DNA from 3 places in the Micromonospora sp. NPDC049201 genome. Region 1 is predicted to be linked to each of the others. Evidence: riboswitches for the same ligand, from Rfam matches in the RefSeq annotation. Region 1 holds a riboswitch; each other region holds the start of a gene.
The links. Region 1 has a riboswitch for cobalamin ahead of cobN (cobaltochelatase subunit CobN). Riboswitches for the same ligand answer to the same signal wherever they lie in the genome.
Positions count from the first base shown of each region.

Region 2: it holds a riboswitch for cobalamin, as region 1 does, so the genes downstream of both, ACZ6O5_RS19880 (ABC transporter substrate-binding protein) here and cobN (cobaltochelatase subunit CobN) in region 1, are expected to answer to the same signal.
Region 3: it holds a riboswitch for cobalamin, as region 1 does, so the genes downstream of both, ACZ6O5_RS01790 (ribonucleoside-diphosphate reductase subunit alpha) here and cobN (cobaltochelatase subunit CobN) in region 1, are expected to answer to the same signal.

Region 1 is NZ_JBVJHM010000017.1:89,716-97,589, forward strand. It holds gene ACZ6O5_RS29195 (type III PLP-dependent enzyme domain-containing protein) at 1-734, shown strand, start outside; gene ACZ6O5_RS29200 (SanA/YdcF family protein) at 771-1,448, opposite strand; cobalamin riboswitch at 2,195-2,324, shown strand; gene cobN (cobaltochelatase subunit CobN) at 2,646-6,314, shown strand; gene ACZ6O5_RS29210 (VWA domain-containing protein) at 6,311-7,874, shown strand, end outside.
Region 2 is NZ_JBVJHM010000008.1:345,996-353,869, reverse strand. It holds gene ACZ6O5_RS19900 (ABC transporter permease) at 1-526, shown strand, start outside; gene ACZ6O5_RS19895 (VOC family protein) at 621-1,379, shown strand; gene ACZ6O5_RS19890 (ABC transporter ATP-binding protein) at 1,591-2,373, opposite strand; gene ACZ6O5_RS19885 (FecCD family ABC transporter permease) at 2,429-3,517, opposite strand; gene ACZ6O5_RS19880 (ABC transporter substrate-binding protein) at 3,586-4,518, opposite strand; cobalamin riboswitch at 4,602-4,771, opposite strand; partial or broken gene ACZ6O5_RS19875 (M14 family metallopeptidase) at 4,842-6,152, opposite strand; gene ACZ6O5_RS19870 (C39 family peptidase) at 6,359-7,699, shown strand; gene ACZ6O5_RS19865 (DUF4229 domain-containing protein) at 7,759-7,874, opposite strand, start outside.
Region 3 is NZ_JBVJHM010000001.1:461,135-469,008, reverse strand. It holds gene ACZ6O5_RS01820 (ATP-binding protein) at 1-47, shown strand, start outside; gene ACZ6O5_RS01815 (SCO5389 family protein) at 196-588, shown strand; gene ACZ6O5_RS01810 (TetR/AcrR family transcriptional regulator) at 663-1,244, opposite strand; gene ACZ6O5_RS01805 (hypothetical protein) at 1,313-2,326, shown strand; gene ACZ6O5_RS01800 (cytochrome P450) at 2,387-3,610, shown strand; gene ACZ6O5_RS01795 (alpha/beta hydrolase family protein) at 3,703-4,899, shown strand; cobalamin riboswitch at 5,046-5,254, shown strand; gene ACZ6O5_RS01790 (ribonucleoside-diphosphate reductase subunit alpha) at 5,377-7,758, shown strand; gene ACZ6O5_RS01785 (ribonucleotide-diphosphate reductase subunit beta) at 7,764-7,874, shown strand, end outside.

The DNA of each region.
Region 1 (7,874 bases):
GCGGGACCAGGCCGGTCGGCTTCCACGTCTTCTCGGCGACCAATCTGCCCGACCCGGGGGATTTGCTGACGGAGTTGGCCGAGAACGTCGCCACCGTCGCCGCTGCGGCGGAACTCACCGGATTCGTGCCCGACGTCGTCGACATCGGCGGTGGGTTCGGCGCCCCCTTCGCCAAACCGGACGTCCGACCGTCCTACTCCGGCCTGGGCTCCGCGTTGGCCGAGGTCCTGGACGAGCGGCTGCCCGGGTGGCGGTCGGGGCGGCCGAGGGTGGCCGTCGAGACGGGCCGGTATCTGGTCGCGGAAGCGGGAACGCTGCTGACGACCGTCATGGACGTCAAGGAATCCGGCGGACGCGCCTACATCATCTGTGACGCGGGTGTGAACGCGTTGGGCGGCATGTCTGGCATCGGCCGACTGCTGCCGCCCTCCGCCCAGCCGGACGGGGTGGACGCGGCGGCTTCCTCGGCCGCTCTCGTCGGCCCGTTGTGCACCCCGTTGGATGTGTTGAGCCGCGCGGCGCGCGTCGGTGACGCCCGCGTCGGCGACGTGCTGGCGATCCCCAATGTGGGGGCGTACGGCCTCAGCGCCAGCCTGGTTGCCTTTCTGGGGCGGCCACTGCCGGCCGAGGTGGTCGTCGACGGCACCGACGTTGTCGCCGTACGCCGGCTCGGCCTCGCCGATACTGGGTCGGCTTCAGAGGCAGCCAAGCTTCCCGGAGCGCTCAACGGGTGATCCCCGGTGCCGGCATCTCGCCCGGTCGGCTACGGCTCACGCCCCGGTCGCCTGACCGGTGGTGCGGCGGCTGAGGTCGGCGGGATCGCGGGCGGCCAGGACGTCGAGCGCTGCCTTGACGCAGGCGCCGTACTCCCGAACGGAACTCCACCACCAGGTGTCGCCGTACTTCCTGGCTGTCTCGTCGCCGACGCCATTGGCCTTGATGCCGAGACTCCGGCACAGGGTCACGGCGCGCGGCAGATGAAAGGACTGGGTCACCACGATGGCCTCGTCCACCCCGAATAGACGCTTGGCCCGCGCGCACGAGTCGTACGTGTCCAAGCCGGCATGATCCAACAAGATCCGCTTGGCTGGCACACGTCGGTCGAGCAGCCATCGTTGCATCGCGCCGGGTTCGTTGTAGTTTGGGCTCGCGTGGTCGCCGGAAACGAGGATTGTCCCTACCTTGCCGGCGGTGAACAGCCGATAGGCGATCTCCAGGCGCGCCGCAAGGAATAGTGACGGTGTGTGGTCCGGCTCCACCCTGGTGCCCAGCACCAAGGCGATCGGCGATGCGGGAACGTCTCTCGCGGTGAATATGTGCCCGTCTGCGCCTTCGCGGGTCCAGAACACGCTGGCGGTGACACAGTTCACCAGGAGAAAGACGACCGCGATTGGCGCCGCAAGGGCGTGGCGGTGCCGGGGCGAGGCAATGCTTCTCGTCAAGGTCATAGGTGGACCGAAAGGAGCGGTGATCGGGTCATGTCGATGAGCATTGCAACAGGAAAATTATTGGGCAACCGCTCTCGATGATGTTTCCCGGATGGTTGCACGCCGGTGCAGGCAGGTGTTCGGAAACGTGCGGCGTTCCGATCAGGAATGGGCGACGCATGCGCGATGCGCACCAATCGCTCGGCGATGCTTCCTCGGGGTGGCCCGCTGGGCTAGTGTCGGTGCACGGCGCGGCCACCCGCAGAACCGGCTACGGGCCGAGGCCGTGACCGACCGGCAGGCTCCCGATCGACGTAGACGGCTTTCGGGGCGGGGCCGAGGGGCGGTTGCTCGCCATTCCGACCGGCATCCGACCCCGTCGCCTGGCTCTGCCATCGGGCCCGTCACCCACCTCGAAGCGGTGCCCGATCTCGAACGACACGGCTGGCGCCACCGCCGCCCCCTGCCCGCGGCGATCCACCACGACCGCTGGAACCCCGTGTCCGCCACGGCGTGAATGGCAGGAGCGGTGCCGGATCGCCCCTACTCGCGCTACCTGATCGCTCTCGGTCGGCGGCCTGTTCGGGGCTGTGCGATCGAGGCGGCCCGGGCACCGGCGGAGCGCCGGCCCGGAGGGTCGTGACCCCGGCGGGGCGGCTAAGGGACTGATCGGCCTGTCTCGATGGTCCGGGCACCGGTTGCCCGTGGTGGAGTGGCGTTGACCGCAGGTCGTGAGGTGTGGCAGCATTCGCGGCCTGACGGCAGTGAAGGAAGCCGGTGCGATTCCGGCGCGGTCCCGCCACTGTCACCGGGGAGTGATCCCCCCTCGCGAGTCACGGCCGTGTGCGTGCGGCTGGAAGACCGGGGGTGAGCGTCGATCCGGAAGCCAGGATACTTCGGCCGTCGGACGTACCCCAGGGCGTGGACACCCGAGGAGGACCCGATGACGCTCGGCGTCTCATTGATCGACGAACATCGTCATGACCCGCACGGCGGACGCTCCGCCGCACCCGTCGCCTGCCATGCCGGCGGCCGTGTCGGCGCACCCGGGACGGTTCGCGCTCCCGGCTGGGCCGCATACCCCCGGCATTGACCGCTCACCGACCCGCGCCCCGGTGAGCCGCGCCGCGGGTCGCCGCACCCGCTGACGTCGCTCCCCATCCCGCTTCGCCCCGGTCGCCTCAGTGCGACCTCGGGCGTCACTCTCCGGAGCCCCTCGTGCGCATCCTGTTGCTGTCCACCGCCGACACCGACCTGCTGGCCGCCCGCGCCAGCGACGCCGACTACCGGCTCGCCAACCCCGCGCGGGTCGACGCCGACGCGGTGCCCGCGCTCGTCGACGGCGTCGACCTCGCCGTCGTACGCCTGCTCGGCGGCCGGCAGACGTGGCCGGACGGGCTGGCCGCCGTGCTGGCCAGCGGCGTCCCCACGGTGGTGCTCGGCGGTGAGGCGCTGCCCGACGCGGAGCTGATGGCGGTCTCCACCGTGCCGTCCGGTGTGGTCACCCAGGCGCTCGCGTACCTGGTCGAGGGCGGTCCGGCGAACCTGGGTCGGCTGGCCCGGTTCCTGTCCGACCGGGTGCTGCTCACCGGCGAGGGCTTCGCCCCGCCCGCGCCCACCCCGGCCTACGGCGTGCACGGCGATCCGGAGATCCTCCCCGGTCGGCCCACCGTGGGGATCGTCTTCTACCGGGCGCACGCGCTGGCCGGCAACACCGGCTTCGTCGACGTGCTCGCCGCTGCGGTACGGGCCGCCGGCGGGAACCCGCTGCCGATCTTCTGCGGCTCGCTGCGGGGGTTGACCGCCGGCGCCGGTCCGCTCGGCCTCTTCGGCCGGTGCGACGCGCTGCTGGTCACCGTGCTCGCCGCCGGCGGAGCGGTGGCCGCGGACGCCTCCGGCGGCGGCGACGAGGACGCCTGGGACGTCGGCGCCCTCGCGGCGCTGGACGTGCCGGTGATCCAGGCCCTCTGCCTCACCAGCACCCGTGAGCAGTGGGCGGGCAGCGACGCCGGACTGTCCCCGCTGGACGCCGCCATGCAGGTGGCCATCCCCGAGTTCGACGGCCGGATCATCACCGTGCCGTTCTCGTTCAAGCGGATCGACGCCGACGGGCTCTCGGTCTATGCCGCCGACCCCGACCGGGCCGCCCGGGTGGCCGGCATCGCGGTCCGCCACGCCCGGCTGCGGCACGTGCCCGCCGCCGACAAGCGCGTCGCGGTGGTGCTCAGCTCGTACCCGACCAAGCATTCCCGGGTCGGCAACGCGGTCGGTCTGGACACCCCGGCCTCCGCCGTCCGGCTGTTCGCGGCGATGGTCGACGCCGGCTACCACCTGGGTGACGCCCCGCCACCCGACGACGGCGACGCCCTGATCCACGCGTTGATCGCCGCGGGCGGCCACGACGTGGAGTGGCTCACCCCGGAGCAGCAGCGCGCCGCCGAGGCCCGGATACCGGGGCGCACGTACCGGCGGTGGTTCGACGAGCTGCCCGCCGCGCTGCGCGAGCGGATGCGGGAGCACTGGGGTGAGCCGCCCGGCGAGCTGTACACCGAGGGCGGGGACATCGTCCTGGCCGGCCTGCGCTTCGGCAACGTGGTGCTGCTGATCCAGCCGCCGCGCGGCTTCGGGGAGAACCCGATCGCCATCTACCACGACCCGGACCTGCCGCCGAGCCACCACTACCTGGCCGCGTACCGCTGGCTCGCCGCGCCGGTCGCCGACGGTGGGTTCGGCGCGGACGCCGTGGTGCACCTGGGCAAGCACGGCACCCTGGAGTGGCTGCCCGGCAAGGGCCTCGGCCTGGCGGCCGACTGCGCCCCCGACGCGGTGCTGGGCGACCTGCCGTTGGTCTATCCGTTCATCGTCAACGATCCCGGTGAGGGCACCCAGGCCAAACGGCGTGCCCACGCCGTCGTGGTCGACCACCTGGTGCCGCCGATGGCCCGCGCCGAGACCTACGGGGACCTGGCCAGACTGGAGCAACTGCTCGACGAGTACGCCACCGTGCAGGCCCTCGACCCGGCCAAGGCGCCGACCGTGCGGGCGCAGATCTGGGACCTGGTCTGCGCCGCCGAACTGCACCACGACCTGCACGCCGAGGCGATGCCCGACGCCGACGACTTCGACGACTTCGTGCTGCACCTCGACGGCTACCTCTGTGAGGTCAAGGACGTGCAGATCCGCGACGGGCTGCACGTCCTCGCCGCCGCCCCCACCGGCGAACCGCGGGTCAACCTGGTCCTCGCGGTGCTACGCGCCCCGCAGGTCTGGGGCGGCGCCCGTGCCCTGCCCGGCCTGCGGCAGGCCCTCGCCGGCGCGTACGGTCTCGACGAGCAGGCGCTGCTCGCGTCGCCGGGGCGGCGGGTGGCCCTGCCGGCCGCGCTGACCGAGGTCGTGGACGGGCCGTCGGTCACCGCCGCCGACGCCGTCGACCTGATCGAGGCGCTGGCGCGCCGGCTGGTGGTCGGCATGGAGACCCTCGGCTGGGACGCCGACGCGGTCGAGGCGGTGGTCGCGGAGGTGACCGGCCGGGCGGTCCCGGACGCTGCCGCGGTGCTCCGCTTCGCCGCCACCGAGGTGGTGCCCCGCCTGGCGCGGACCACCGACGAGCTGACCAACACCCTCGGCGCCCTGGACGGCCGGTTCGTGCCGCCCGGCCCGTCCGGCTCGCCCACCCGGGGGCTGGTCAACGTGCTGCCCACCGGGCGCAACTTCTACTCCGTCGATCCCAAGGCCATTCCCAGCCGCAACGCCTGGGACATCGGCACGGCGCTGGCCGACTCGCTGCTCGCCCGGCACCTCGCCGACACCGGCGCGTACCCCCGGTCGGTCGGGTTGTCCGTCTGGGGCACCAGCGCCATGCGGACCCAGGGCGACGACATCGCCGAGGTGCTGGCCCTGCTCGGCTGCCGACCCGTGTGGGACGACCGGTCGCGGCGGGTCACCGGTGTCGAGGTGGTGCCGACCGCGGAACTGGGCCGGCCCCGCGTCGACGTCACGGTCCGCATCTCCGGGTTCTTCCGCGACGCGTTCCCGCACGTGGTGGCGCTGCTCGACGACGCCGTCCGGCGGGTGGCCGCGCTGGACGAGCCGGACGCGGAGAACTTCGTCCGCGCGCACGTCGCCGCCGACCTCGCCGAGCACGGCGACGAGCGGCGGGCCACCGCCCGGATCTTCGGCTCCAAACCGGGCGCGTACGGCGCGGGACTGCTGCCGCTGATCGACGCCCGAACCTGGCGCAGTGACGCCGACCTCGCCGAGGTGTACGCGGTCTGGGGTGGCTACGCCTACGGCCGCGGTCTCGACGGGCGGGAGGCGCGCGCCGACATGGAACGCTCGTTCGCCCGGATCGCGGTGGCCGTGAAGAACCAGGACACCCGCGAGCACGACATCGTCGACTCCGACGACTACTTCCAGTACCACGGCGGGATGGTGGCGATGGTCCGCCACCTGACCGGCGCGTCGCCGGAGGCGTACGTGGGTGACTCGGCGATGCCGCACGACGTGCGCACCCGGACGCTGGGCGAGGAGACCCGGCGGGTGTTCCGGGCCCGGGTGGTCAACCCGAAGTGGATCGCCGCGATGCGCCGGCACGGCTACAAGGGCGCGTTCGAGCTGGCCGCCACCGTGGACTACCTGTTCGGCTACGACGCCACCGCCGGGGTGGTCGACGACTGGATGTACGAGCACCTGGCCGCCGCCTACGTCTTCGACGACACCACCCGTGACTTCCTGGAGCGGTCCAATCCGTGGGCGTTGCGCGGCATCACCGAGCGGCTGCTGGAGGCCGCCGACCGGGGACTGTGGGCCGAACCGGAGCCGGCCACCCTGGACCGGCTCCGCGACACGTACCTCGCCAGCGAGGGTGACCTGGAGGAACGCGCATGAGCACCTTCCCGTTCAGCGCTGTGCTCGGCATGGCCGACATGCGGCTGGCGCTGCTGCTCAACGCCGTCTCCCCGGCGATCGGCGGGGTGCTGGTGCGGGGCGAGAAGGGCACCGCCAAGTCCACCGCCGTACGGGCCCTCGCCGCGCTGCTGCCGCCGGTGCGGCGGCTGGCGGGCTGCCGGTTCGGGTGCGACCCGGCCGCGCCCGACCCGGCCTGCCCGGACGGTCCGCACCCCGCCGGCGCCGCCGCCGAGACCGCGCCGGCCCGGCTGGTCGAGCTGCCGGTCGGCGCCGCCGAGGACCGGGTGGTCGGCTCGCTGGACCTGGAGCGGGCCCTCGGCGAGGGGGTACGCGCCTTCGAACCGGGCCTGCTGGCCGCCGCGCACCGCGGCGTGCTCTACGTCGACGAGGTGAACCTGCTGCACGACCACCTGGTCGACCTGCTGCTCGACGCCGCCGCGATGGGTCGCAACCACGTCGAGCGGGAGGGCGTCTCGGTCAGCCACGCCGCCCGGTTCCTGCTGGTCGGCACGATGAACCCGGAGGAGGGTGAGCTGCGCCCGCAGCTCCTCGACCGGTTCGGGCTCACCGTCGAGGTGGGCGCCAGCCGGGACCCGGCGGTCCGCGTCGAGGTGGTCCGTCGCCGGCTGGCCGCCGACGCCGACCCGGCCGGCTTCGCCGCCCGCTGGGCCGAGGCCGATGCGCGGACCGCCCGACAGGTGGCCGCCGCCCGGCAGCGGCTCGCCCGGGTCCGACTGCCGGACTCCTCGCTGCGCCAGATCGCCGAGGTCTGCGCCGCGTTCGACGTGGACGGGATGCGCGCCGACATCGTCACCGCCCGTACCGCGATGGCGCACGCCGCCTGGCACGGGCGGGACCGGGTGACCGTCGACGACGTCCGGGTGGCCGCCCGGCTGGCCCTGCCGCACCGGCGTCGCCGCGACCCGTTCGACACTCCCGGCCTGGACGACAAGCGCCTCGACGAGGCGTTGCAGCGCGCCCAGGACGAGCACCCCGACGACCCGGACGACGGCGGCCCCGACGGCGACGGCCCGCGGGGCGGCGGTCCCGGCGGTCCGGGCGGTTCCGGCGGTCCGGGCGGTTCCGGCGGTCCGGGCGGTCCCGGTGGGGCGGCGGGGGACGGTCCCGGCTTCGGCGGGGGCGGCCCGGACGGGCGCGGCGGAGACCCGGCGGCCGGGGACGGTCGTGGTCCCGACGGGGCCGGCCCGGGGCGGCACGGTTCCGGCGGGCGCGACACCGTCGACGCCGAGCGTCGTGGACCCGACGCCGACCGAGGCGGACCCGACGGAGAGCCGTTCGCCGGGGACAGGTCGCACGGTCCCGCCGGACGCCCGCCGGACGGCCGGCCCGGGTGGGCCGACGGCGGCGGGCCCGGCGACGGCGACGGCGACGGCCAGCGTCGTGGTTGGCCGCGTCCGGGCGCCGCCGCCGCCGGTCAGTCGGTGGCCGTACCCCGGGGTGGGCTGACGGCGCGGCTGCTCACCGCGCCCGGGGTGGGGGACGGGGTGCCCGGTCGGCGGTCCCGCGCCCGCACCGGGC
Region 2 (7,874 bases), on a different contig from region 1:
CGTCGCCGAGGACCGCGACCAGCCCTGGAACCCGTACACCCGGACCCTGCCGGCCGGGCCGACGCCGCGCCTGGCCGGGCGGATCCTGGCCGGCCTGGTGCTGACCTACCTGTCGATGGTGCCGGTGGTGGTGATCGCGGCGGTGGCCACCGCGGCCCGGGTCACCGTGGCGCAGTTCCTGATCGGGCTCGCCGCGGTCGCCGTGATCTCGGTGCCGTTCACGCTGCTCGGCCTCGCGATCGGTTACTCGTTGCCGAGCAAGGCGGCGATCGTGGTGGCGCAGGTGCTCTTCTTCCCGCTGGCGTTCGGCGGGGGCCTGCTCTCCGCGCCGGACCAGGCCCCCGGTTTCGTCCAGGCGGTCGCCCCCTACCTGCCGACCCGGGGCGCGGTGGAGTTGATGTGGGCGGCGGTCACCGACTGGCGGCCCGATCCCCGGGCGCTGGTGATGCTGGTGGTCTGGGTGGTGGCGCTCGCCGCGGTCGCCGGCTGGGCGTACCGGCGGGACGAGGGACGCCGCTTCCGCTGACGTTTTGTCCGGTTCCGGCCCGGCGGCCGGCCCGGTGGTGCCACGATGCCGGCAGGGCGGGCCAGCGGGACCGCCCCCGGCGGAAGGGGTCACCGTGAACGGCGTCGAGCCCGGCACACCCTGCTGGACCGACCTGGCCACCCCCGGACTGGACGATGCGAGACGGTTCTACCCGCAACTGTTCGGCTGGACCGGGCGGATCTCCACCGTGCCGGACGCCGGCGGCTACACCGTCTTCCTCAAGGACGGCAAGGCGGTCGCCGGGGTCGGCCCGCCGGCCACCCCGGACCAGGTGCCGGTCTGGTCGACGTACGTGGCCACGGACGACGCCGACCTGGTCGCCACCCGGGTCGCGGCGGCCGGCGGGCAGGTGGTCGTCGCCCCGTTCGACGTCGCCGCGCAGGGTCGGATGGCGGTGCTCGCCGACCCGGCCGGCGCGGTGTTCAGCGTCTGGCAGCCGATGGCGATGCGCGGCGCGGAGTTGTTCAACGCGCCCGGCGCGATGTGCTGGAACGAGCTGGTCACCCCCGATCCGGAGGGAGCCCGGGAGTTCTACGCGCTGGTCTTCGGCTGGCATCCCGAGGAACGGTCGACCGGGCCGGCCCCCTACGTCGGATGGCGCTGCGGCGCGCGCATCGTCGCCGGGATGCTGCCGCCGGCCGAGCCGCTCCCCGCCGACCTGCCGGCGTACTGGACGGTCTACTTCGGGGTGGAGGACACCGACGCCACCGCGGCCCGCGCCGCCGAACTGGGCGGCACCATCCTCGTCCCGCCCCGGGACAATCCGGCCGGTCGCGCCGCCGCCCTCCGCGACCCCCACGGCGCCCTCTTCTCCGTCTCCACCCTCCGCTGACCCGCACCACGCCACACCACGCCCGCACCACGCCACGCCACGCCGCGCCCACGCCGCGCCCGCGCCACGCCGCGCCCGCGCCACGCCGCGCCCACGCCACGCCCCGCCGCGCCCGCGCAGTTTCACGGAAAGCGTGGCTATTCGGCCGCGAATAGCCACGCTTTCCGTGAATTAGCGGGGGGCGGGGGCGGGGCGGGGGGAGAGGGGCGGGTCAGTGGGGGCGGGGGCGGACGGGGACCACCAGGGGGCCGTGGTCGCCGGGGATCACGCGGACGTGGGCGCGGTAGTGGCGGGCGAGCAGGTCCTCGGTGAGCACCTCGGCGGGTGGGCCGGCGGCGGCCACCCGGCCGTCGGCGAGCAGCACCAGACGGTCGGCGTACTCGCCGGCGATGGAGAGGTCGTGCATGGTGGCGAGCACGGTCAGGTCGTGCTCGCGGCGGAGCTGGTCGACCAGTTCCAGCACCTCCTGCTGGTGCCCGATGTCCAACGCGCTGGTCGGCTCGTCGAGCAGCAGCAGGGTGGCGCCCTGGGCCAGCGCCCGGGCCAGGAAGACCCGCTGCCGCTCGCCGCCGGAGAGCGTGGCCAGCTCGCGGCTGCCGAACCCGGCCAGGTCGAGCCGGGCCAGCACCTGGCGCACGGCGGCCAGGTCGGCGGCGGACTCCCGACCCAGCGGCGGCATGTGGGGCGTGCGCCCGAGCAGCACGTAGTCGACGACCGCCATGCCGGCCGGCACCGCCGGTGACTGCGCCACGGTGGCCACCACCCGGGCCCGGTCGCGGCGGCGCATCGCGCGGATCGGCGTACCGAAGAGGGAGACGGCGTCCGGCGCGGGCAGCAGGCCGCCGACGGCGCGCAGCAGCGTCGACTTGCCGGCGCCGTTGGGGCCGATGACGGTGACCCACTCGCCCACCGCGACGGTCAGGTCGACGCCGGCCAGGACCGGACTGCCGCCCAGCTCGACCCGCAGGTCCCGGACCTCGACCGCGGCGGTCATGCTGGTCCCCCGGCGTGCGACTGCGGGGCTCGCAAACCCGGCTCACTCCTCGCGCTCACGCGCGCACCCCGCGGGCGGTGCGCAGGATCAGGACGAAGAACGGGCCGCCGAGCAGCGCGGTCACCACGCCGATGGGGATCTCGGCGGGTGCCGCGGCGGTCCGCGCGACCACGTCGGTCAGCGCCAGGAACGCGCCGCCGAAGAGCATCGACAGCGGCAGGATCACCCGGTGGCTGGAACCGGCGAGCAGCCGGACGGTGTGCGGCACGATGATGCCGACGAAACCGATCAGGCCGGAGGCGGAGACCGCGGCGGCGGTGCCCAGCGAGGCGGCGGCGATCAGCAGGTAGCGGGACCGCTGCGGGTGCAACCCGAGGCTGGTGGCCTCGTCGTCGCCGAGGGCGAGCACGTCCAGCTCCCGCCGGTGCGCCAGCACCACCACGGCGGTGAGCAGGAAGTACGGCAGGACCAGCAGGACGTCGTGCCAGCCGGCGGTGGAGAGCCGCCCGAGCAGCCAGGAGTACACCTGTTGGAGGCTGTCCGAGTGCGCTTGCAGCAGGTAGGTCTGCCCGGCGGCGAGGAACGCCGAGACGGCCACCCCGGCCAGGATCAGCGTGGCCGGTGAACGGTCCCGGCCACCGGCGGCGCCGAGCAGGTACGTCATCGCCACCGCGCCGAGCGAGCCGACGAACGCGGCGAGCGGGACGGTGACCGGCAGACCGGTGAGCGCCCCGCCGGCCCCGGCGCCGAGCACGATCGCCGCGGTGACCGCGAGCCCGGCCCCGGCGGCCACGCCGAGCAGGTACGGGTCGGCCAGCGGGTTGCGGAAGACACCCTGGTAGCAGCCGCCGGCCAGGGCGAGCAGCGCGCCGACGAGCAGACCGAGCACGACCCGGGGCAGGCGCAGCTCGGTGACGATGGCGACCTCCTGCTCGGTGAGGCCGCTGTCCAGGTGCACGCCGGGCAGCAGGTTGAGCAGTTCCGCCGCGACGCTGCCGGGCGGCAGGCTGACCGGGCCGAACGAGACGCCGGCCACCAGCGCGACGAGCACCGCCACCAGGCCGGCGAGCAGCCAGCGTGTGCGCAGCCCGGCCGGCCGGGCCGGAGCGTCGGTGTGTGCCGCGCCCCGGCGGGGGTGCGGCAGCCGGCCGGCCGGCCGGGACGCGTCGGGCGTCCCGGCCGGCACGGGGTCCGCCGGTCGTACGGCCACGGTCAGGCCGGAACCTTGGCGGTGGCGTCGACGATCGCCTTCAGCAGCTCGACGACGCGCGGGCCCCAGCGCGAGGCGATGTCGTCGTCAAGCGCCACGACCTGGTTGTTCTTGACCGCGGTGAGGCCGGCCCACCCGCTGCGTGCCTTGACCGTGTCGGCGCTCTGCTGGCAGCACTTGGTGTCGGCCAGGAAGACGAAGTCGGGGTTCGCCTTGACGATGACCTCCTGGGAGAGCTGCGGGTAGCCGCCGCTCTTGCCGCCGGCGTCGGCCGGGTCGGCGATGTTCTCCAGCCCGGCGAGCGCGTAGATGGTGCCGATGAACGTCTTGCTGGTCGCGGTGTACAGCTCCGGACCCAGCTCGTGGTAGTAGGTCAGTTTCTCGGCGCGCTTGGGCAGGTCCTTGGTGAGCGCGGTGATGTCGTCCTTCATCTTCCGCACCACGGCGTCCGCCTCGGCCGGGTGGCCGGTGAGCTTGCCCAGGTCGGTGAGCTGCCGGTACGTGTCGTCGAGCGTGGTCGCGGCCGGGGTGAGCAGGACCGGGATCTTCAGCGCGACGAGCTGGCTGGCGATCTTGTTGGTGTCATTGGTGATCACCACCAGGTCGGGGCTCTTCGCGGCGATCGCCTCGGCGTTCGGCTGGTAGCCGGAGAGGTCGGTCTTCGGCGCGTCCGCCGGGTAGTTCGACTGGTCGTCGACGGCGGTGACCTGCTTGCCGGCGCCGATGGCGAAGAGCATCTCGGTCGAGGTCGGCGAGAGCGAGACGATCTTCTCGGGGCGCTTCTCCAGCGTCAGGTTGCCCACGCTGGCGGGGAACGAGCCGCCGGACGCGCCGGGGGCGGGGGCGTCGGTCGAGGTCTTCTCGGCGCAGCCGCCGAGCAGCAGCACGCCGGCCGCGAGCGCGGTGGCGAAGAGCCGAGGGGTAGGTCGGGTCACAGGTCCTCCTGTCGGTCGAGGAGCGTGGTGCTTCGCCGACAGGCTGGAAGGGCCCCGTCCGCGAGGCGCCCTTCCTCGAAGGCGCGTGTCGCGACCGGGCCGCAGGCGACCTGGCTCGTCCCACGTCCGTCGGCGCCGGCGGGAGGCCGACGCCGACCGTACGGGGCATCACAGTTGCGGGACAGCGCCGGTTTCGCACCGGCTTCGCTGTGGCACGGTCGGTGCCACCGTAGCGCACGACCAGCGAAGATCACCCGGACGGGCGGGGTGGGCGGGGACCCCGGTGGGGGTGGAGCCGGGGTCCCCGCCGCCGGGTGAGGTCAGCAGTACTGGCTCTGCTTGCCGATCGCCCGGTACGGGCAGTCGGCGTACTCGGAGAGCGTCAGCACGGCGTCCCGGTTGCGCGAGGTCTGCGCCGGGATCACCTCGTCGGGCGGGTAGAAGCCGCCGCCGGAGGCCGAGCCGGGGTACATCTCGAACGTGTACGCCCAGATCTTGTGGGTGCCCCACATCCAGTCGATGCTGGTGCCGTCCGCGATGTAGAGGTCGCTGGACTGCTCCGGGGTGTAGCCGTTGCTGGCCGCCATCTGCTGGCCGATGGTGGCGAACGTGTTGTACTGGTCGGCGTTCATCCCGGTGGCGGTGTTGCTGTACGTGTAGCCGTACGGCCAGAGCACCAGCTGGGAATAGGTGTGGAAGTCGATGTTCGCCTTGATCTGCTGCACCCCGCCGACGACCCGGCTGTTGACGAAGTTGCGCAACGCGGCGGTCTCCGGGGCGGAGAAGGCGGACGGGCCGCGGTAGGTGTCCGACGACTTCGTGCTCGACGAGCCGCCGCAGCAGCCCCACTGGTAGCTCCAGTTGCGGTTCAGGTCGGTGCCGACGTACGTGGAGCCGCTGTTGGGCTGCCGGTTCTTCCGCCAGGAGCGGTAGGAGCCGGTGGCGATGTCGTACTCGCTGCCGTCCGGGTTGACGGTGGGCACGATCCAGATCTCCCGGGAGTTCACGATGTTGGTGATCCGGGAGTCGGTGCCGTAGTTGTCGGTGAACAGGTTGAGCAGGTAGATCGCCATCTCGACGGTCAGGTGCTCGCGGGCGTGCTGCTGGGCGTTGAACAGGATCTCCGGTTCACCCTCGTCGGTGCCGACGTTGTCGGAGATCTTCACGGCCATCAGGTCCCGGCCCTGGTAGGACGTGCCGATGCTGAGCTTGCGGGCGATGCTCGGGTGGTCGGCGACCACCTGGTTCACCACCGCGGTCAACTCGGCGTAGTCGTGGTAGTTCGAGTCGGCGGGCGGGAACGCGTACGCGGTCGCGCCGCCGGCCGGCGCCGGGGCGACGTCCTTCTCCAGCCGGAAGCCGAGCCGGGTGATCGCCTTCGCCTCGGTGGTGGTGGCCGTGACGTGCAGCACGCCGTGTTCGGAGTAGTCGATGGCGGCGCCGGTGCGGGCGACCGCGGTGCGGTCGGCGACGGTGCGTGGGCCGAGCACCCGGTAGGCGACGGCGGCCGACTCGCCGGCCCGGTCCGGGTCGGGGCGGGCGGCGGCCGGCCCGGCGGCGGCGGTGACCAGGATCAGGCCGACGGCGGCGACGAACGCGAGCCGGCGGCGCAGCGGGGACGTGCGGAGGGCCATGGACAACCTCCTCGGGGTACGGGGAGATCCCGTTGTCCGCACACTCCACCAGCAGTCACATGGTCATATCAACATCCGTCGTTGTCACGTACCATCCCGACCTGATCCTCACGTCGGCAATGATTTTCCATGGCTGAACATCTGGCGAAACTTCCCGCCAAGGACGACAGTGAACGGCAACGATGCCGTTTCCCCGTGGAGCTGCCATGTTCGGAAGACCCCTGCGCGCGGTCGCCCTCGCCGGCCTGACCGCGCTCACCCTGCTCGGCACCACCGCACCCGCCCAGGCCAACGGCCCCCGGCCGGGCGTCACCCACGACGAACAGATCACCTTCCAGGAGTTCTCCCGCTACCCCGACTGGCGTACCGGCACGCACCAGGGCACCCGCGCCGTGCCCGGCCGCCAGCCGGCGCTCACCATCGCCCGGCCCGCCGGCACCACCGAGTTCACCGACGAACACACCGGCGCCACCCGCACCTGGGAGTACGCCACCTGGACCTCACCCGAGCGGCGGATCGGGTTCGACGCCACCGAGCTTGTCGCGTCCTGGAACGCCAGCACCCCCGCCGGCACCTGGATCCAGGTCGAGCTGCACGGCACCTACAACACCGGGGCCCAGACCCCGTGGTACGTGATGGGCCGCTGGGCCTCCGGCGACCAGGACATCAAGCGGGCCACGCTGGACGGTCAGGGTGACCCCTGGTCGAGCATCTGGACCGACACGTTCGCCGTCGACGACGCCTCGGCCGGGGTGCTGCTGCGCTCGTACCAGCTCCGGCTGACGCTCTACCGCGCGCCCGGACAGGCCGCCGCGCCGCAGGTCCGGATGGTCGGCGCGATGGCCTCGAACGTGCCGGACCGGTTCACCGTCACGCCGAGCCGGGGTGGCATCGCCTGGGGCACCGAGCTGGCCGTGCCCCGCTACTCGCAGAACGTCCACATCGGCGAGTACCCGGAGTACGACGGCGGCGGCGAGGCGTGGTGCTCCCCCACCTCCACCGAGATGGTGGTCGAGTACTGGGGACGCAAGCCCTCGGCCGAGGACACCGCCTGGGTCGACCCCGCCTACGCCGACCCGACCGTCGACCACGCCGCCCGGATGACCTACGACCACGAGTACGACGGCGCCGGCAACTGGCCGTTCAACACCGCGTACGCGGCCGGCTTCCCCGGTCTGGAGGCGCGCGTCACCCGGCTGCACTCGCTGGACGAGGCGGAACGGTTCATCAAGGCCGGCATCCCGGTGGTCACGTCGCAGTCGTTCCTGGCCGAGGAGCTGGACGGGGCGAACTACGGCACCTCCGGGCACCTGTTCGTGATCGTCGGCTTCACCGCCGACGGCGACGTGATCGTCAACGACCCGGCGTCGTCCTCGAACGAGGCGGTGCGCAACGTCTACAAGCGCGAGCAGTTCGAGCAGATCTGGCAGCGCACCAAGCGCTACCGGGCCAACGGCACCGTCGCCTCCGGCTCCGGCGGCATCGCATACCTGATCAAGCCGCTGAACCGCCCCTGGCCCACCGTCCCCAACTCCACCAACTGGTGAGCTGAAAGGAGGGGCCCCTTGTTAACGCCTGGCGTCGAGAAGGGGCCCCTTCTCACCACTCAGTCCTTGGGCTCGGGCTGGTCGTCGCCGGCCAGGGCGGAGCGCAGCCGGTCCTTCTCGGCGCGGCGGCGCTCCGCCGCGTCGGCCATCTCCCCGGCCATCTCGTCCCGCCACC
Region 3 (7,874 bases), on a different contig from region 1:
AGCTGCGGCCCCGGATCATCGAGGCGATCGAGGCGCGCCTGGGCTGACCCCAGGACGCGTCGACGGCGGCGGACGGGCCACGGGGCCCGTCCGCCGCTTCGCGTGTGGCGGTGCTTGACCGGTGGTGACCCGCCGTGATGTGCTCACCACGTCAGCTTTATGGAAACGATTGTCGTTTCCGGAAGTGGAGGAGACATGTCGCTCACCGTGCCGCCCGCCCTGCTCCGCGCCGCCGAGTCCGGCCCCGTCGACGAGGAGGCGTTCGTCGCCTGCGTCCGCGACTCCCTGCCGTACGCCTGGGAGACCGTCAGCCGGGTGGTCGCCGACCTGGCGACGTCCGACGCCGACTTCACCGACAACGTCGTCCCGCCGCCGGGCGAGACCGAGCGCGGGCAACTGCTGCGCGCGCTGGCCAGCGACGCGATCCGCGCCGGTCTGGAACGTCACTTCGGGGTGCGGCTGGCGTTCCAGAACTGTCACCGGGTGGCCGCGTTCCGGCCGTCCGCCGCCGGCTCCGAGGCGTACCGCCGGTTCACCTCCAGCCGGGGCCAACTGCTGAACCAGTCCCCGACGCTGCGCAACTGCTGACCCACGCGCCGCGCGACGGGTCGGCGCGTGACGCCGGCCCGCCGCCGGCCACCCCCGGTGGGGACAGCGCCGGGTCAGCCGTGGCCGCGCACCAGGGGCAGGAACACCTCGTCCACGATCTCGACAAGCACCTCGTCGGGGACCGAGGGGATGCCGCGCATCGCGTACTCGGCGCGGAGCAGCATCATCGGCGCCGTCGCCACCCGGGGCCGGGCGGCCGCCGCCGGCGCCTCGCCCCGGGCCGCGGCCCGTTCCAGCATCCCGAGCCACGCGCGGTCCATGGTGTCCGCCCCGGACCGCTCCCGCATCAGGGTGAGCAGCTCCGGGTCGTCGGCCGCGGCGGCGAGCAGGCCGCGCAGGATCGTCCCGTGCGGCGAGGACCACGTCTCGTTGGCCCGCCGGAGCATCTCCAGCGCGTCGCCGCGCAACGTCCCGGTGTCCGGGCTCGGCATGGCGGCGTCGGACAGGTGGCGGTACGCCGCGATGCCCAGCGCCGCCCGGTGCGGCCACCGGCGGTAGATGGCGTTCTTGTTGGTGCCGGCACGGGCGGCGACCCGGTCCATCGTCATCCCCGAGTATCCGGATTCGCGCAGTTCCGCCGCGGCGGCGTGCAGGATCGCCCGCTCCAGTTCCTCGCCCCGGCGCCTCGTACCCATGGCTTGCAGGGTACTCGACGTACCCTGTAGGGTACGCGGCGTACCTTACGAACGGGGAGGAACGCGAGATGCGCGTCTTCGGCATGAACTACGACACCGGCTTCGTCAGCGCCGGGTCCACCACCCACGAACCCTTCGACCCGGAGACCGTACGGCGCGACCTGCGGGTCATCCGGGACGAGCTGCACTGCGACGCGGTGCGGATCACCGGCGGCGTCCAGGACCGACTGGAGCTGACCGCGCGCCTGGCGGCCGAGACGGGACTGGAGGTGTGGTACTGCCCGTTCACCAACGGCCTGGACCGCGCCGGGCTCATGGCGTTCCTGCTCGACGGCGCCGAACGGGCCGAACGGCTGCGACGCGAGGGCGCCACCGTCGTCTACCTCACCGGCTCCGAGATCTCCATGTTCACCGAGGGCTTCCTGCCCGGCCGCGACCTGACCGAGCGACTGGCGCTGTTCACCGATCCGATGCGGATGCGGGAGGCGGTCCCGGCCGCGCGGGCCGCCGTGCGCGACTTCTTCGCCGACGCGGTTCCGGCGGTGCGCGAGCGGTTCGGCGGCCCGGTCGGATACGCCTCGATCCCGCTCGAAGGCGTCGACTGGACGCCGTTCGACATCATCGCGAGCGACGCCGGCTATCGCGACGCCACGAACGCGGCGGCGTTTCCGCAGAGCCTCGCGGCGGCGGTGGGCCAGGGCAAGCCGTACGCCGCCACGGAGTTCGGCTGCTGCACGTACCGGGGCGCCGCCGACGTCGCGGGCGCGACGGAACCGGTGACCTACGACGAGCACGGCCGGGCGGCGAAGCTCACCGCGACGCTGGAGCGCGACGAGGAGGGCCAGGCCCGCTACCTCGTCGACCTGCTGCGCGACTACGAGGCGGGCGGGGTGGAGGCGGCGTTCGTCTACACGTTCGCGAACCGGCACCTGCCCACCACCGGGGACCCGGAGCACGACTTCGACCTGGCGGCCCGGGGCATCGTGCGCGTGCTGCCGGACGGCTCGTGGACACCCAAGGCCGCCTTCCACGCCCTCGCCGGGTACGGCCGCGCCCGCGCGTCGAGCCGGTCGGCCGGCTAGGCGTCATCCGGCCCCGACGGCGGGCCCCCGCCGCCGGGGCCGAACTGGCACTGTGGACGGATGACGGACATCGACGCCCGCCTGCCCCACCCCTTCTACCAGGACGCCGACGGCGTCAACCGGCCGCCCGGCCCGCGCAAGCACCCCGACTACGCCCGGTTCGCCGCCGGCTCTCCGGTGGTGCCCATCGTCCGCCGGGTCGGCGGCGAACCGGTTCCGGCGCTGCTGATCTGCCGGTACGCCGACGTGCGCGAGGTGCTGCGCCGGCAGGACGTCTTCTCCCGGGCCGCCGCCGCGTACGCCGACGAGGTCGACGTGTCCGGCACCATGCTCGGCATGGACGGGGCCGAGCACGCCCGGGTGCGCGGCACCGTGAAGGACGCGTTCACCCGGCCGGCCGTCGACGGGCTGCGCGACGCGGTCCGGACCGCGGCGCAGGAGCGGCTCACCGCGATGGTGGGCCGGGGCGCTCCGGCGGACCTGGTCCGCGACTTCGCCGTCCCGTTCGCGCTGGACGTGATCTGCGACCTGCTCGGCCTGCCGGCCCACGACCGGATGCGGTTCCGCCGGTGGGGCGACATGTTCCTCGGCGCCGGCGACCTGAGCCGCGAGGAGGCGGCCCGGTCCGCCGAGGAGATGGGCGGCTACCTGTGGGAGCAGCTCGAGCAGCGACGCGGCCGACCCGGCGACGACCTGCTCGGCCGGATCGCGACCGCCGCCGCCGACCAGCCGGTGGACGTCCAGATCAAGCTGCCGATCTCTCTCGTGGTGGGTGGCTGGGAGACCACGGCCAGCTCGATCGCCACGTTCGTCCACGTGCTCCAGACCGAGCCGTACGGGCCGGCCGGCACCGGCTGGGCGTATCTCGTCGCGCACCCCGAGCGGCTGGACGCGGCGGTCGCCGAGTTGGAGCGGCTGCACTCCACCGCGAACGGCGACGAGATGCCGCGGCGGGTGATGGCGGACGTGACGCTGCCCAGCGGCGCCCGACTGGCGGCGGGCGACATCGTGGTCCCCTCGCACGACGCCGCCAACCGCGACCCGGCGGTGTTCCCGGACCCGGAACGGATGGACTTCGACCGCGCGCCCACGCCGCACCTGTCCTTCGGGCACGGCGCGCACTACTGCATCGGGGCCCACCTGGGCGCGCTGGAGGTCCGCACCGCGCTCGCCCTGCTGCTGCGGGAACTGCCCGGCCTGCGCCTCGCGGTGCCGCCGGACGAGGTGCCGTGGAAGCCGGGGCACGCCATCCTCGGCCCGATCGGGCTGCCGGTCACCTGGTAGGCGCGGCACCCGGCCGTCGACCAGGGCATGCGCTTGCATCTATACACCCGGTATATATACTGAGTGAATAAAGCTGCCGAGGAGGATCACCGATGACCGAGACATCCGTCCCCGAACACGGCATGACCCGCCGCACCCTGGTCCGGGCAGCGTTGGCGGTGGGAGCCGGCGCGTCGGTCGGCGTCGCCGGCCGCGCGCCGGCGGCCACGGCCCAACCGGGCCCGACCCGGCTCACCCTGCCCACACCCACCGGACCCCACCCGGTCGGCACCGTTGCGCTGCACCTGGTCGACCGGTCGCAACCGGAGCCCCTCGCCGGGCCGGGACGGTATCGGGAGCTGATGGTCAACGTCTGGTATCCGGCCCGGGACGTGTGGCGGCACCCCCGCGCCGAGTGGATGACCGCCGCGTCGCTACGTGCGCTGCTGGGGTCCACCGGGTTCGACCCCGACGCGGTGCTGGCGCCGCTGACCGCCGGTCACGAGGGCGCGCCGGTGCGACGCGCCGCCCGTCGACTGCCGGTGGTGGTCTACTCGCACGGCGCGGGCAGCCACCGATCGGACACCACCATCGTGGTCCAGGAACTCGCCAGCCACGGATACGCGGTGGTCACGGTGGACCACACGTACGACGGGCCCAGCGAGTTCCCGGACGGCCGGGTGACCGTCCGGGAGGACGACTACGACGCGACGCCCTGGACCTACACCCGCGACGTGCGGTTCGTGCTGGACCAGATCGCCGTCCTCGCCGCCGGCGGCAACCCGGACGTCGACCGTCGGCCGCTCCCGACCGGGCTGTGCACGGCGCTGGACCCGCACCGGATCGGCATGTTCGGCTGGTCGAAGGGGGGCACCGCGACCGCGCTCACCATGGGCACCGACCAGCGGGTACGCGCCGGGCTGAGCCTAGACGGCCCGATGCTGTCCCAGCCGCGGCCCACCGGCCTGGACCGGCCGTTCATGCTGATGACGGCGGAGTACACCCGCGTCGCGGAGCCCGCCGTCGCCGAGTTCTGGTCGCACCTGCACGGCTGGCGGCTCAACGTCCAGGCCGCCGGCGCGCTCCACCAGTCGTACGGCGACAACCAGTGGCTGGTGCCGCAACTGGCCCGGGTGATCGGGATGAGCGACGCGGAGCTGACCGGCTGGATCGGCACCCTCGACCCCGCCCGCGCGGTACGCATCCAACAGGCGTACCCGTTGGCCTTCTTCGACCTGCACCTGCGGCACCGGGGTCACCTGCTGCGCGGCCCGAGCCGCTCCTTCCCCGAGGTGTCCTTCGTGGCCTGAGCCGATCGGTGGGCGGCTGTGTTAGGCGGGGCCCCCTCCTCTACCGGAGGCGTTAACAAGGGGCCCCGCCTTCACCCCCAGAGGTGAGATGCAGGCGACACGCCCGACGCGACATCTGGTGTTGCCTACCGGGCATAACCGCCATATATGGTGTCCCCGCAGCTGGTTCGGCGGCGTCTGGAAGGCGCGGCCGAGGCAAGAGGGAACCCGGTGGAAGTCCGGGACTGCCCCGCAGCGGTGAGTGGGAACGACCGCCGTCATCAGCACTGGGCCACCGGCCTGGGAAGCGACGGCCAGTAGGCGACCTCGTGTCACGCCCGCGAGTCCGAAGACCTGCCAGCGCGCCGTGCGCCGCCGCGCGCGGCGGTCGACGGTCGCGCGGGACGACCGACGCCAGCAGCCGGGCCGGTCCTGCGTGCCGTGCCCGTTGGCGTTCTCCCGCCGGCCGAGACCATCGGTGACAGCGAGGGAGAGGTCATGACGGTCGTGCGGGAGAGTAGGCGGTCCGGTGCCACCGGGCCGGAGCAGCGCCGGCTGGCGATGCGGGTCCGCAAGCGGGACGGCGACACCGAGCCGGTCGACGTCAACCGGATCGTCCGGGCGGTCGAGCGCTGGGGCGCCGACCTGGACGAGGTCGATCCGCTGCGGGTCGCCACCCGGACCATCAGCGGGCTCTACGACGGGGCGAGCACCGCGGAGCTGGACCGGTTGTCGATCCAGACCGCGGCGGAGCTGATCGGCGAGGAGCCGCAGTACTCCCGGTTGGCGGCCCGGCTGCTGGCCGCGTACGTGGACGAGGAGGTCCGTGGGCAGCAGGTGACGCGCTTCAGCGAGTCGATCGGGTACGCGCACGGGCTGGGGCTGGTCGGTGACGACACCGCCGCGTTCGTGGCCCGCCACGCCGACGAGCTGGACGACGCCGTGGACCCGGCCGGTGACCTGCGGTTCGAGTACTTCGGACTGCGTACGGTGGCGGACCGTTACCTGTTGCGGCACCCGGAGTCGCGGCTGGTGGTGGAGACGCCGCAGTACTGGCTGCTGCGGGTGGCCTGCGGGCTGTCGCACACCCCGGCCGAGGCGGTCGGTCTCTACCGGCTGATGTCCAGCCTGGCCTACCTGCCCAGCTCCCCCACGCTGTTCAACTCGGGCACCCGGCACACCCAGATGTCGTCGTGCTTCCTGGTGGACTCGCCCCGCGACGAGTTGGACTCCATCTACGAGCGCTACCACCAGGTCGCTAAGCTGTCGAAGTTCTCCGGCGGCATCGGCATCTCCTGGTCCCGGGTGCGCGGCCGGGGCGCGCTGATCCGGGGCACGAACGGGCGGTCGAACGGCATCGTGCCGTTCCTCAAGACGCTCGACGCCGGGGTGGCGGCGGTGAACCAGGGCGGCCGGCGCAAGGGCGCGGCCTGCGTCTACCTGGAGCCGTGGCACCCGGACGTGGAGGAGTTCCTGGAGCTGCGGGACAACACCGGCGAGGAGTCCCGGCGGACCCACAACCTCAACCTGGCCAACTGGATCCCGGACGAGTTCATGCGCCGGGTCGAGGCGGACGAGGACTGGTCGCTGATCGACCCGTCCGACGCGCCGGAACTGCCCGACCTGTACGGCGAGGCGTTCGACGCCGCGTACCGGGCGGCCGAGAAGAAGGCGGTCCGTACGGTCCGGGCCCGTGACCTGTACGGGCGGATGATGCGCACGCTCGCGCAGACCGGCAACGGGTGGATGACGTTCAAGGACGCCGCGAACCGGCTGTCCAACCAGACCGGCGAGCCGGGCAACGTCATCCACCTGTCCAACCTGTGCACCGAGATCCTGGAGGTCAACGACGACGCCGAGACCGCGGTGTGCAACCTCGGTTCGGTGAACCTCGGCGCGCACGTCACCGCCGACGGGGTCGACTGGGAGAAGCTGCGGGCCACCGTGCGCACCGCGGTGGTGTTCCTGGACCGGGTGATCGACATCAACTACTACCCGGCCGCGCAGGCGGCGGCGTCGAATCCGCGCTGGCGGCCGGTCGGGCTCGGGCTGATGGGCCTCCAGGACGCGTTGTTCACGCTGCGCCTGCCGTTCGACTCACCGGCGGCGCGGGAGCTGTCCACCCGGGTGCAGGAGGAGATCCTGCTGACCGCGCTGGAGACCTCCGCCGGGCTGGCCGAACGGTTCGGGCCGCATCCGGCGTACCCACGGACCCGGGCCGCGAAGGGCGACCTGCATCCGGACCTGTGGGGCGCGACGCCGACCCAGGTCGACAGGTGGGCGGCGGTGCGGGCCCGGATCGCCGCGTACGGGCTGCGCAACTCGCTGCTGGTGGCCATCGCGCCGACGGCCACCATCGCCTCGATCGCCGGCTGCTACGAGTGCGTCGAGCCGCAGGTGTCGAACCTGTTCAAGCGGGAGACCATGTCCGGCGAGTTCCTCCAGGTCAACACGTACCTGGTGCGGGAGCTGAAGGCGCGTGGGCTGTGGACGGCGCAGGTCCGCGACCGGATCAAGCGGGCCGAGGGCTCGGTGCAGGGCGTCACCGAGCTGCCCGCCGAGGTGCGGGAGCTGTTCCGGACCGCGTGGGAGCTGCCGCAGCGGGCGCTGATCGACCTGGCCGCCGCGCGGGCGCCCTACGTCGACCAGTCGCAGTCGCTGAACCTGTTCATGGGCGCGCCGACCATCGGCAAGCTCTCCTCGATGTACCGGTACGCCTGGCGGTCCGGTTTGAAGACCACCTACTACCTGCGGTCGCGTCCGGCGACCCGGATCCAGCAGGCCACCGTGGCGCCGGTGCTCACCCCGGTGCCCGCCCGCGACGACGAGGCGCTCGCCTGCTCCCTGGAGAACCCCGAGAGCTGCGAGGCCTGCCAGTGACCACGATGCCCGAGACCCGCCCGATGCTGCTCGACCCGGGCATGGACCTGACCCTGCGGCCGATGCGCTACCCGCACTTCTTCGACCGGTTCCGCGACGCCATCCGCAACACCTGG